One region of the Streptomyces sp. NPDC038200 genome, then DNA from elsewhere that is predicted to be linked to it. Evidence: riboswitches for the same ligand, from Rfam matches in the RefSeq annotation. Region 1 holds a riboswitch; each other region holds the start of a gene.
What was found. A riboswitch is a leader RNA that binds a small molecule or an ion and turns the genes downstream of it on or off. The one in region 1 is predicted to bind cyclic di-AMP.
Positions count from the first base shown of each region.

Region 2: another riboswitch for cyclic di-AMP. It lies ahead of ACZ7KF_RS25470 (NlpC/P60 family protein); the one in region 1 lies ahead of ACZ7KF_RS01980 (M23 family metallopeptidase).
Region 3: another riboswitch for cyclic di-AMP. It lies ahead of ACZ7KF_RS02955 (transglycosylase family protein); the one in region 1 lies ahead of ACZ7KF_RS01980 (M23 family metallopeptidase).
Region 4: another riboswitch for cyclic di-AMP. It lies ahead of ACZ7KF_RS26680 (C40 family peptidase); the one in region 1 lies ahead of ACZ7KF_RS01980 (M23 family metallopeptidase).

Region 1 covers NZ_JBVJYH010000001.1:469,255-472,430, reverse strand. Annotated here, with positions in the region: gene ACZ7KF_RS01985 (M16 family metallopeptidase) at 1-1,340, shown strand, start outside; cyclic di-AMP (ydaO/yuaA leader) riboswitch at 1,551-1,713, shown strand; gene ACZ7KF_RS01980 (M23 family metallopeptidase) at 1,726-2,481, shown strand; gene ACZ7KF_RS01975 (GntR family transcriptional regulator) at 2,680-3,176, shown strand, end outside.
Region 2 covers NZ_JBVJYH010000013.1:126,656-129,831, reverse strand. Annotated here, with positions in the region: gene ACZ7KF_RS25475 (hypothetical protein) at 35-388, shown strand; gene ACZ7KF_RS25470 (NlpC/P60 family protein) at 408-1,865, opposite strand; cyclic di-AMP (ydaO/yuaA leader) riboswitch at 1,874-2,039, opposite strand; gene pcrA (DNA helicase PcrA) at 2,302-3,176, shown strand, end outside.
Region 3 covers NZ_JBVJYH010000001.1:711,441-714,616, reverse strand. Annotated here, with positions in the region: gene ACZ7KF_RS02965 (cytochrome P450 family protein) at 1-113, shown strand, start outside; gene ACZ7KF_RS02960 (transglycosylase family protein) at 282-1,340, shown strand; cyclic di-AMP (ydaO/yuaA leader) riboswitch at 1,524-1,700, shown strand; gene ACZ7KF_RS02955 (transglycosylase family protein) at 1,705-2,397, shown strand; gene eno (phosphopyruvate hydratase) at 2,696-3,176, shown strand, end outside.
Region 4 covers NZ_JBVJYH010000014.1:172,399-175,574, forward strand. Annotated here, with positions in the region: gene ACZ7KF_RS26670 (ATP-dependent Clp protease proteolytic subunit) at 1-343, shown strand, start outside; gene ACZ7KF_RS26675 (hypothetical protein) at 352-657, shown strand; cyclic di-AMP (ydaO/yuaA leader) riboswitch at 1,078-1,232, shown strand; gene ACZ7KF_RS26680 (C40 family peptidase) at 1,236-1,709, shown strand; gene ACZ7KF_RS26685 (hypothetical protein) at 1,855-2,136, shown strand; gene ACZ7KF_RS26690 (ATP-binding protein) at 2,133-2,588, opposite strand; gene ACZ7KF_RS26695 (helix-turn-helix domain-containing protein) at 2,802-3,176, shown strand, end outside.

The sequences.
Region 1 (3,176 bases):
CCGCCAAGCCGTGGGCGTTCCCGGCCCCCGAGCGCGGCACGCTCGACAACGGCCTGACCGTGCTGCGCTGCCACCGCCCCGGCCAGCAGGTCGTCGCCGTGGAGGTGCTGCTGGACGCGCCCCTGGACGCCGAGCCGGCCGGGCTGGACGGCGTCGGCACGATCATGGCGCGGGCCTTCTCCGAGGGCACCGACCAGCACTCCGCCGAGGAGTTCGCCGCCGAGCTGGAGCGCGCCGGCGCCACCCTCGACGCGCACGCCGACCACCCCGGCGTCCGGATCAGCCTGGAGGTCCCCGCCTCCCGCCTGGCCAGGGGCCTCGGCCTGCTCGCCGACGCCCTGCGCGCGCCCGCCTTCGCCGAGAGCGAGGTCGAGCGGCTGGTCCGCAACCGCCTGGACGAGATCCCGCACGAGCTGGCCAACCCCGCCCGCCGGGCCGCCAAGGAACTCGCCAAGGAGCTGTTCCCGGCGACCGCGCGCATGTCCCGTCCCCGCCAGGGCACCGAGGAGACGGTCGAGAAGATCGACGCGGCGGCCGTACGCGCCTTCTACGACCGCCATGTGCGGCCCGCCACGGCCACCGTGGTGGTCGTCGGCGACCTGACGGGCGTGGACCTGGACGCGCTGCTGGGGGACACCCTGGGCGCCTGGACCGGCACCCCGGGCGAGCCCCGGCCGGTGCCGCCGGTGACCGCCGACGACACCGGGCGCGTGGTCATCGTGGACCGGCCCGGCGCGGTCCAGACGCAGCTGCTCATCGGCCGGATCGGCCCCGACCGGCACGACCGGGTGTGGCCCGCCCAGGTGCTCGGCACGTACTGCCTCGGCGGCACCCTCACCTCCCGCCTGGACCGCGTCCTGCGCGAGGAGAAGGGCTACACCTACGGCGTGCGCTCCTTCGGGCAGGTCCTGCGGTCCGCGCCGGACGGCACGGGCGCGGCGATGCTCGCCATCAGCGGCTCCGTGGACACCCCGAACACGGGCCCGGCGCTGGACGACCTGTGGAAGGTGCTGCGCACCGTCGCGGCGGACGGCCTGACCGACGCCGAGCGGGACGTCGCCGTGCAGAACCTCGTCGGCGTGGCGCCGCTGAAGTTCGAGACGGCGGCCGCCGTCGCGAGCACGCTGGCCGACCAGGTCGAGCAGCATCTGCCCGACGACTTCCAGGCGACGCTCTACCGGCAACTGGCCGCCACGGGCACGGTGGAGGCCACCGCCGCCGTCGTGAACGCCTTCCCCGTGGACCGCCTGGTGACGGTCCTCGTCGGCGACGCGGCCCAGATCAAGGCACCGGTCGAGGCGCTCGGCATCGGTGAAGTGAGCGTGGTGTCGGCCGAGTAACGGCACGCGCGCACGGGGCCCTGGCGACCTACGGGTCGTCAGGGCCCCTGCTGTTCCACTCGTTCCTCCAGATGCCCGTTTTGCGGGAGAGGTTGCCTGTCTGCCCTGTGGGATGCGCTACAAAAAGCCGCTTGCGTTTGAGGATTGAAAGCGGGCCGCCGTAGCGTCATGCGGGCTGTTCGTCAGGCAGTGCGCCGCGCCCGCGGCACCGGACAGTCATCGCCGAGTCCCCGTACGGCGCGAGCCAGGGGAGCCGGGGACCCACGCAGTCCCTGGGGTGAATCGGGTGCCCGCGCGAGAGCGGGGGGACCCGTAGGAGACCTTCCTGCTCCGAACCCGTCAGCTAACCCGGTAGGCGAGAGGGAAGGAAAGGACCAGCCACTTCATGGCGTTCATGTGCGCCACCGGGAAGCACCGCAAGCCCGGCCGGGTCAAGCGGACCACCGCTCAGGCGGCCGGTATCGCGGCCCTCACCACCACGGGTGTGATCGGCACCCTCGCCGCCTCCCCGGCGCTCGCCGCCGAGAGCCCCGCGGAGCAGACCGGCCTCACCCCGGTCCTGGCCGCCACCGGCGACGTCGCCGAGGAGATCGACGCCCAGGCCGCCGCCCAGCAGCAGGCCGCCGAGCAGAAGGCGGCCGAGGAGGCCGCGGCGAAGGAAGCCGCCAGGCGGGCCCAGGAGGTGCGTGCGGCCAAGGCCCGCGCCGCCCGGGAGGCCGAGCGCAAGCGGCTCAACGCCTTCGTGGCCCCGATCGCGCACTCGTTCGTCTCCACGGCCTACCAGGCCAGTAGCTCCCTGTGGTCCTCCGGTTCGCACACCGGCATCGACTTCCACGCGGCCAGCGGCACGTCCGTGCACGCGGTGGGCTCCGGCACGGTCGTCTCCGCGGGCTGGGGCGGCGCGTACGGCAACCAGGTCGTGATCCGCATGGCCGACGGCATGTACACCCAGTACGGGCACCTGTCCTCGATCGGTGTCGCGGTGGGCCAGAAGATCGTCCCGGGCCAGCAGATCGGCCTGTCCGGCGCCACGGGCAACGTCACCGGCCCGCACCTCCACTTCGAGGCGCGCACGACCCCCGAGTACGGTTCGGACGTCGACCCCGTCGCCTATCTCCGCAACCACGGAGTGCACGTCTGACGCCCGACGCACGACCGTCCGAGGCCCCGGCTCGTCGAGCCGGGGCTTTCGCCGTTTTTCGAGGTGTCCGCCGGACCCGCTGTCCAAAAAATATCCACGGATTACGACCCGCCATCGGAAATTCCCGCTCATTGGAATAGAGTCACGGAACAGGCGTCCAGTGTCGGCGTTTCACGGGGATTAAGGCGGAGGTCGGTCATGCGTATTCCGGCGCACTCGGTGTGCACCGCTGTCCGGGACGACATCGTCGCCGGTGTCTACGAGCGCGGCAGCCGTCTCACCGAGGAAGTCCTGGCCCGCCGCTACGGCGTCTCGCGCGTCCCGGTGCGCGAGGCCCTGCGCACCCTGGAGGCCGAGGGCTTCGTGGTGACGCGCCGGCACGCGGGCGCGTGCGTGGCCGAGCCGACCGAGCAGGAGGCGGCCGACCTGCTGGAGATGCGGGTGCTGCTGGAGCCGCTGGGCGCCGCCCGGGCCGCCCAGCGGCGCACCGAGGCCCATCTGAAGGTGCTGCGCGGCCTGGTCCGGCTGGGCCAGGAGCGGGCCAGGCGGGGCAACAGCGAGGATCTGCGCTCGCTGGGCGGCTGGTTCCACGAGACGCTCGCCCAGGCATCCGGCAGCCCCTCGCTGACCTCGATGCTCACTCAGCTGCGGCACAAGATCGCCTGGATGTACGCGGTGGACGCGCCGCCGAGCCC
Region 2 (3,176 bases), on a different contig from region 1:
GAGGGCAGGAGGGTGCTGGTTAGGCTCCGGCCCCATGGACGTACTCATCCATCTCTTCGTCGGCCTGCACATCGTCGGTATCGCCGCGCTGCTCGGCGGTTTCCTCACCCAGATGAAGGCGATGGGCCGGGGCACGGCCCGGTTCGTGCCGGGCATGCTGCACGGCGCGGTGACCATGCTGGTCACCGGTGTGGCCCTGGTCGGTCTGAACCAGGCCGACGATCACCACGTCAACACCGTCAAGATCGGCGTGAAGCTGGCGCTGCTGATCGTGATCCTCGGCCTGGTCTACGTGAAGCGCGACGAGGAGCGGATCGACAAGGGCGTGTTCGGCCTGGTCGGCCTGCTGACCACGGCCAACGTCTTCATCGCCGTCCTCTGGACCTGACCCCCGCCGAGGCCGGGGGTCAGCCCGGCCGTACGACGCTGTGGACGGCCGCCTCATCGACGCCGGAGACCGGCTCCTCGCGGACGTACGCACCCGGCCTGGGGGCGTGGATCACCATGCCGTTGCCCGTCCAGAGCCCGACATGGCTGACGTCGTCGTGGAAGAACACGAGGTCGCCGGGGCGGGCCTCGTCCGGCGGGACCGGTGTGCCGGCGTCGGCCTGTTCCCGTGCGGTGCGCGGAAGCGTGACGCCCGCGGACTTCCAGGCGGCCTGGACCAGGCCCGAGCAGTCGTAGGAGCCGGGACCGGCGGTGCCCGACAGGCACGGCTTGCCGAGCTGGGCACGGGCGAAGGAGATCGCCTTCCTGGCCTTGCTCGCGTACGTGCCGGACGGTGTGCCGGCGCCCTGGGCGGTCCGCTGCGCCAGCAGCACACGCGCGTGGGCGATCTTCCGCTGGATTCTGGCCTTGGCCGCCTTCGGGTCGCTCGCGGTGGCCTCCTGCGAGCCGTCCGCCGGCGCCGCGGCGGCGGTACCGGGCCCGGCCGGTGCGTCGCCCCCGTCCCGAACCCGCGGAGCGACCCCGGTGTCCCGAAGGGGAGTGACCCCGGTGTCCTGGAGGGGAGCGGCCCCGGTGTCCCGAAGGTGCGGGGCGATGTGCGCGTCCCGGACGGGCTGAGCGGTGCCCCGGTCCGTCACCGGCCGGGTGATCGCCGTGTCCCGTACCGGCTGAACGAACGCCGTGTCCCGTACCGGCTGAACGAACGCCGTGTCCCGTACGGGCTGAGCGATCCCCGCGTCCGGTACGTATGAAGGGATGCCTCGGTCCTGCACGGGCGAGGTGAGAGCCGTGTCCCGCGTGCGAGCCGTATCCCGCGCGGACGGCACGGACGACGTGGGCGGCACGGACGGCGTGGTGCCCGTGCCCCGTACGGGAACGCCGGGGGCGGTGTCCGGGGCCGCAGCGGTGCCGAGCCCGGCCTTGCCGGTGCCGCGCTGTGCCGGGATCGTCCCCTGCCGGGCGGACAGGGCGCCCCGCTGGGCGGGGAGGGCGCCGCGCTGGGTGGGCAGGCCGCGGTCCTGGGCGCGCCGGGCGACCTCGTCGCGGAGCCGCTGGAGGCTGTCCGCACGGCGCCGCGCGGACTCGGCCCGTTCGGCCTGCTGCGCCCGCTCGGCCCGCTCGGCCTGCCGCGCCCGCTCGGCCTCCTGGACCCATTCGGCCCGCTCGGTCCTCTCGCCCCGCTCCCTGCCCGTGCCGGACGTGACGGATGTCTCGGCCGCCGACTCCGCCCGGCGGTACAGGTCGTCGATCTTCCGCTCGACCTCCTCCAGACTCGGCCTGCCGTGACCGGCCGCGGACGTGGCCTCGGCGGTCTGGGAGAACACGGCCACAGAGGTGAGAGCGGCGGTGGCGAGGGCGGGGGTGCGGATGCCCGCCCCCTGGGTCCCGCCGGGGCGCGGCTTGCGGTGCGACGCCAAGAGTGGCGACTCCTTCCGTGCTGCCGCCTACCGGGTTAGCTGTCGGGTTCGGGCGGGTGGAAGGGTTGCCCTACGGCCTCGTCCCTGGCGGGAGTCGGCCGATTCACCCCAGGAACGGTGGGTCCCCGGCTCCGGGCACCGTGCGGGGTGCGCCGGACTCGGCGGAGGCCGCATGGCCCGGCGACGTTCGCCGGAGAGGGGTCGTGCGGCCTGACGGCAAACTAGCCAACTCGTGTGTCTTCTGTGAAGGTTGGTGCGCGGTTTGTCCGATACATTTCCGTGACCTGGGCAAGGTTTCACGTGCGCGTGACCAGGCGCTTCCGTTGGGTGAGCGGCTGACGGGCGTTGTTGACACGAAGATCAACTGGCCGGGAAGCGGGCCATGTTCCGGGGACGGCGACCGGTTGTCGGTGGGGCGCCCTAGACTCGTAGAGCGATGAGCAGCCTCTTTGACGACAGCTTCCTGGCGGACCTCCAGCCCTCGCGCGGGCGCGAGGAGGAGCCCCCGCCGCCGCCCGAGGACGATCACGCTCCGGAGCCGATTCCGGACGATCTGTTCGGCGGGAAGTTCGACGTGCCGCCGGACCGGGACGCGTACTACCGCAACGGCGCCCCGCGTCCCGCGCTCGACTCGGCGGCCCTCCTGGACGGGCTGAACGAGAACCAGCGCGCCGCGGTCGTGCACGCCGGCTCCCCGCTGCTCATCGTCGCCGGCGCCGGCTCCGGGAAGACCCGCGTGCTGACCCATCGCATCGCCCACCTGCTCGGCGAGCGGGACGTCCACCCGGGCCAGATCCTCGCGATCACCTTCACCAACAAGGCCGCGGGCGAGATGAAGGAACGCGTGGAGCAGCTCGTCGGCCCGCGCGCGAACGCGATGTGGGTGATGACCTTCCACAGCGCCTGCGTGCGGATCCTGCGCCGCGAGTCCAAGAGGCTCGGCTTCACGTCGTCGTTCTCGATCTACGACGCCGCCGACAGCAAGCGCCTGATGGCCCTGGTCTGCCGTGACCTGGACCTCGATCCCAAGCGCTTCCCGCCCAAGTCCTTCAGCGCCAAGATCAGCAATCTGAAGAACGAGCTGATCGACGAGGAGGACTTCGCCGCCCAGGCCGCCGACGGCTTCGAGAAGACCCTGGCGCAGGCGTACGCCCTGTACCAGTCGCGGCTGCGCGAGGCGAACGCGCTGGACTTCGACGACCTGATCATGACGACGGTCAACCTGCTGCGCGCCTTCCCGGACGTCGCCGAGCACTACCGCCGCCGTTTCCGGCACGTCCTGGTGGACGAGTACCAGGACACCAACCACGC
Region 3 (3,176 bases), 240 kb from region 1:
CCCGCCTCCCCGACCTGCGACTCGCCGCGGATCCCGCAGAGCTGCGCTGGCGCGGCGGGCTCATCATGCGCGGCCTGCGCACGCTGCCGGTCGAGTTCACGCCCACCGACTGAACACAGCCCCCGCCGAGAAGCATGACAGGCGTTCAACTTTGTGATCTTCACGTGATCTGTGCGGCATGAACTTGTGACAAGTGATCGTCTGCCTATACGTTCACCCATCAGCGCGGCGACCGGCTTCATCCGCCGCGTCGGTCCTGCTGTCGCTCGAAAGGCTTCTGCATGCTCTCCGGGAACGGCCGACACCGTCGCCCCCGCCAGGCCCCGGCTCTCCTCGTCGCGGCCGGCGTGACCGGCTCCGCCATCGCCATCCCGCTCCTCGGCGCGGCGAGTGCCAACGCGGCGGACGGCACCACGTGGGACAAGGTGGCCGAGTGCGAGAGCGGCGGCTCCTGGAGCGCCGACAACGGCAACGGGTACTACGGCGGCCTGCAGATCTCGCAGGACGACTGGGACAAGTACGGCGGCGGCCAGTACGCGGGCAGCGCCGACCAGGCCAGCCGCCTCCAGCAGATCGCCGTCGCCGAGAAGATCCTCGCCGACCGGGGCACCTCCCCGTGGGCCACGTGCGCCCTGCTGTCCGGCCTGACCACGGACTCGGGCTCCGTGGACGTCGACACGGGCGTCGGCGGCTCCGCCGACACCGGTTCGCACGACTCGTCCGGATCGGACGACAGCTCCGGTTCGTCGGACAAGTCCCACAGCTCCGACTCGTCCGATGCGCCGGATTCATCGGACTCCGCCGACGCGGACCCGGGTGCCGGCTCCGGCTCCAAGGGCGGTTCCTCCTCGGACGCCACCGGCAAGCCGGACGCGAAGCCGGGCAAGGGCGCCGGCAAGGACAAGGGTTCCACCGGGACCGACACCCCCAAGTCGGACAAGTCCGCCTCGCCGGAGACCGGTGGTCTGCCGGAGACCGGCAGCACCCCCACGGTGACCCCGGACCCCGGGATCGAGGACAACCCCCAGCAGGCCGCCGGTTCTTGGAGCCTGGTCGACACCGGAGCGCTCGCCAGCGGCGGACGTCACCGGGGCGCGAGCGCGGACGAAAGCCCCGCGGGCGGACAGACCGCCGCGTCCTCCGGCCGGCACGCCTCCCGTGAGCCGGGCAGCTACACCGTCCACGAGGGCGACACCCTCGCCTCCATCGCCGACTCCCTTGACGTCGACGGCGGATGGCGCGGGCTCTACGCCGACAACAAGGACGCCATCGGGTCCGACCCGAATCACATCAGTGCCGGTCAGACCCTGGAAGTCAGGGGCGAAACGGGCGGTAAGTAGCGGCAGTTGACGCCCCACTTGACGCCCTAATGTCCGGTTTGGCGAAAGTGTGGGATGAGTCTCAGAAGTCGTGATCGTCTTTGAAATTCCGCGGATCGCGTGCCTACGGTCGAGGCCGCTCGTCACCACGAGCCCCGGCGACCGCAACGCCGAATCCTGCCAGCGGTCACCCGGGAACAGTCGACGCGTCAAGCGCCGTAGGCAGGAGCGGGGGACCCAAGGTAAGTGCCGGGACCAGCAGTTGAAGCTGGGACCGGCTGGGGGTGAAGCCGCATCTCGCGCACAGCGATGAGGTGCGGCCGGGCAACTCAACCGGCCCGAACCCGACAGCTCACCTCGCAGGCGTCGGTGAGGGGATCCTTCCATGCTGTTTTCCGGTAAGGGCAAGCACCGTCGTCCGTCCAAGGCCGTCCGCGCCGTCGCGCTCGCCGGTGTCACCGGTGCCGCCGTCGCCGCCCCGCTGATGGCGGCCGGCAACGCCTCCGCCGCCACCGCTTCCGAGTGGGACGCCGTCGCCCAGTGCGAGTCCGGCGGCAACTGGTCCATCAACACCGGCAACGGCTACTACGGTGGCCTGCAGTTCTCCGCCTCCACCTGGGCCGCGTACGGCGGCACCGCCTACGCCGGGCAGGCCAACCAGGCCACCAAGGCGCAGCAGATCGCCGTCGCCGAGAAGGTCCTCGCCGCGCAGGGCAAGGGCGCCTGGCCGGTCTGCGGCACGGGCCTGTCCGGCGCCGCGTACAACGGCTCCGCCCCGAGCGCCCCCTCGACCTCGGGCAGCACCACCACCTCCCGCTCCACCGACGAGCAGGCCGCCTCCCGCTCCGCCGAGCGTCCGGCCCCGTCCACGAGCAAGAGCCAGACCGTCACCACCCCGACCGGCAAGAAGGTCAAGAAGGGCGACGGCGAGTACAAGGTCGTCGAGGGCGACACCCTGAGCACCATCGCCGCGAAGCACCAGGTCGGGGGCGGCTGGGAGAAGCTCTTCGAGCTGAACAAGGGCATCGTCGAGAACGCCGACCTCATCTACCCGGGCCAGCAGCTGCACCTGAAGTGACCCCTGGCCCAGAGCCGGCCCACCCGGCCCGCGCATCCCCGCGGGCCTGGCCGAAGGCCCCCGTGCGGGCCACCCCCGTCCCCACGGGCCCCCCGTCCCGGTGCGTGTTCCCCCGTACGCACCGGGACGGGGCTTTTTTGCGCCCAGTCCCCCGAAGACCTTTGTTTCGGGTAGAAACAAAAGGTACCGTCGCCTTGTCCACGGGGCGGTCGGTCGGTGGCCGACGCCCCCGGGACGGTTAGGCTCTAGTCGCAAGGCACACCAGCCCCGCACTTCCAGCGTCACATCCAAGAAGGAGATGCTCGTGCCGTCCATCGACGTCGTCGTAGCCCGGGAAATCCTGGACTCCCGAGGCAACCCCACGGTCGAGGTCGAGGTCGGCCTCGACGACGGCAGCACGGGTCGTGCCGCCGTCCCGTCCGGCGCCTCCACCGGCGCCTTCGAGGCCATCGAGCTGCGCGACGGTGACCCCAACCGCTACCAGGGCAAGGGCGTCGAGAAGGCCGTCCTCGCCGTCATCGAGCAGATCGGCCCGGAGCTGGTCGGCTACGACGCCACCGAGCAGCGCCTGATCGACCAGGCCATGTTCGACCTGGACGCCACCGACAACAAGGGCTCCCTCGGCGCCAACGCCATCCTCGGCGTCTCGCTCGCCGTCGCCCACGCCGCCTCCGAGGCCAGCGACCTCCCCCTCTTCCGCTACCTGGGCGGCCCGAACGCGCACCTGCTGCCGGTGCCGATGATGAACATCCTCAACGGCGGCTCGCACGCGGACTCCA
Region 4 (3,176 bases), on a different contig from region 1:
CCTGGGGCAGGCCGCCGCCTCCGCCGCCGTGCTGCTCGCGGCCGGCACCCCGGGCAAGCGGTTCGCCCTGCCCGGCGCCCGCATGGTGATCGAGCAGCCCGCCCTGCCCGAGCCGGTGCGCGGCCAGCCCAGCGACCTCCTCATCCAGGCCGAGGAGTTGACCCGGATCCGCGCGCGGATGGAGGAGATGCTCGTCCGGCACACGGGGCGCACGGCCGGCCAGGTCCACGAGGATCTGGAGCGTGACCTGATCCTGGACGCACCCGGAGCGCTCGCGTACGGTCTGGTGGACGGCATCGTGCCGAGCCGCCGGGACACACCCGGCGCACCGGACGCGAGGTGAGCCCGCCCATGCTGCCGGAACTCCCACCGCTGCCCGCCCTGACCCGCGCCGAGGGCGAGTTGATCGACCGTTACCTGGAGGCGGTCGACCTGCTGGGCCGCGTCAACCCGGCCCGCCCGGGGGACACCTACCGCGGGCTGCGGGCGGCCCAGGCTCTGGTGCGCAAGGCGGCAGAGCTGCGGGACGCGCTCACACTGATGCATCAGCGGGGCGAGACGGAGCTGCACGGGGACACGCTGGCACGGGCGCTGCGGGTGCTGGACGGCGAGCGCCGGGCCGCTCGCGTCGCGCTCCCGCCGGACGGCGTCGCCTGAGGCGGACGCCCGTCCGGCCCGGCCGGGCCCGCGCGTCGACACGAGCCGTCGGGACCGGAGTTGAAACGACCCGAACGACGTACCACCGACCGGTGTACTTCCAGATCGTTTTCCGGGCCTCCCGAGTTGCGCGACGCGCGGGTCCGTGAGTCGTCGAGAAGGCGCAAAGTCGCAGGTCCGGCGCTACGTACGGGATCTGACGGCGGCTCGAACAGAGCAGTGTCCACCCGAACGGGTGAGTGGTGAGTAACGCCACAAATCCCCGATTCCGTTGGGATTTTCGGACAGTAGTGAGTCAAGATCCCTGTCTGACGACAAGCCCCCGCCACCGCGGCGGGGCGGTCCGGGCGGACGCCGAGTCCTGCCGCCGCCCGGATGACCGGTCGACAGGAGTGGATCGGCAGGAGTGGAGGACCCAAGCAAGGCGGGTCGCCGGAACGGATGCGCGTCTGTTCGAGACAGACGGACGTCAGGCTCCGAGCAGCCCTTGGGGTGAAGCCGCGGCAACGCGGCCGGGCTACTTCGCCAGCCCGAATCCGACAGGTCATCCTTCACAGGCGGCTGACGAAGGGTTGCGCATGACTGCGCTCAATCGTGTCCCGTCGCTGATGGCCCGGGCCGGCACGGCCTCGGCCCTCACCCTGGCCGCCGTGGGCGGCTCCATCGCCGTGCCCGGTCTCGCCACCGAGGCCTCGGCCGCGACGACAGCGACGAAAGCACTCCACATCGCGGCGTCCAAGAAGGGCGCGCCGTACTCGTGGGGTGCCACCGGACCGCGCCGGTTCGACTGCTCGGGGCTGACGCTCTACTCCTACAAGAAGGCCGGCAAGAAGCTGCCGCGCACCGCCGCCCAGCAGTACAACAAGACCCACCACATCTCCGCCCGCAGCCGCAAGGCGGGCGACCTGGTCTTCTTCCACTCGGGTTCCAGCGTCTACCACGTCGGCATCTACGCCGGCCACGGGAAGATCTGGCACGCCCCGAAGACCGGAGACGTGGTGAAGCTCCAGAAGATCTGGACGAAGAGCGTGTGGTACGGCCGGGTCAGCTGATCCGTCGTCAGTCCGGGAGCGGCTCCAGCAGCGGGGCCGCTCCCGGGGCCGTCAGCGTCACCCCGGTGCCCGCCTGAAGCCCACGGGCGGCCCGGGGCCGGCGCAGCCGCCTGCCCGGCCGGTGCAGGTGAAGTCGGCGACCGGCATGGCCGCGAGTCCCACCGCGGGTGCCGGTGAAGACGATGAGCTGTCCGTCCATGCCCTCAGGCTGCCGCCGTCGCTGAGCGCATTCCGCCGGGCGCGTCCGGACGTACGGCTCTCCGCGAGCGCACCGGTCGGGGTACGGCCTCTGGAGGGGGTACGCCGCACGGTCTCGGTGGCGTACCGCGCGGACGAGACGAACGACGGGACGAATCCGGCGGCGGACGCCTTCCGGGCGCTGCTGCGAGGGGCGTTCGGCCGGGTCCGGCGGGCCTCCGTGCGCTAGGTTTCCTGCTGTCCCGCCGTCACCGGTGCGGCCGGGATCGCCCAGGGGAGTTCGATCGAGACCGTCTTGCCGCCCTCGCGGGTGGGCCGGATCCGGAGTCTGCCGCCGCACTCCGCGGTGAGCCAGCGGATGATGACCATGCCGCGGCCGTTGTCCTGCTGGACCGCGGCGGGCAGTCTCTTCGGGAAGCGTGGATGACTGTCCGTGACACCGATGCGCAGGTGTGCGTCGTGGTGCAAGGCGATGTCGACCGTGAAGGTGGGTGACTGTCCGAAGGTGTGCTGTACGGCGTTGGTGGCGAGTTCGGACACGATGAGTCGCACGGTGTCGGCCACGTCGGTGTCCGACGGCAGGCCCCACTCGGCGAGGGTCCCCACCACGTAGGAGCGCGCGGCGGAGACCGAGGCGGGATCGCTCGGCAGAGTGACGGATGCTTCCAGCTGGTCTGCCATGGCGACGTCGTCCCTTTCCCACGGGACCGCGGTCCGACAGACGGCGGGGGGTTCGAGTACGGTCCCGGACTGGTGCTTGTTCGCCAGACTGCCACCAACGGGCCGGTCACGGGGAGCGATCCACCAAGATGTGCATATATCTGTCGCTCGATGCGGTGAACTCTGCGACGAGAGGCCGTATGCGGGCGGCCCGTAGGGAGTAAGGAGGAGCCCATGCAGAACGGTCCGGCAGTGCGCCGCCGCAAACTGGGCGCCGAACTGCGCATGCTGCGCACCGGCGCCGGGCTCACGAGCGGTGAGGCGGCCCGGCTGGTGGGCTGGCACCAGTCGAAGGTGAGCCGCATCGAGACCGGCTCCAGCGGTGTGAAACCGGCCGATCTGCGGTTGCTGCTGGACGCCTACGGGGTGCGGGACCGGCATCTGCGCGAGGTGCTGCTGATGCTGGCGGGGCCGCAGGACGCGGGCGGCCGGCACCGCTGGTGGCACGCCTACCGCGGAGTGCTGCCGCCCACCTACCGGGACTTCATCAGCCTGGAGTCGCAGGCGAGCGCGATGCGCACCCTGGAGACCACGGTCGTGCCGGGGCTG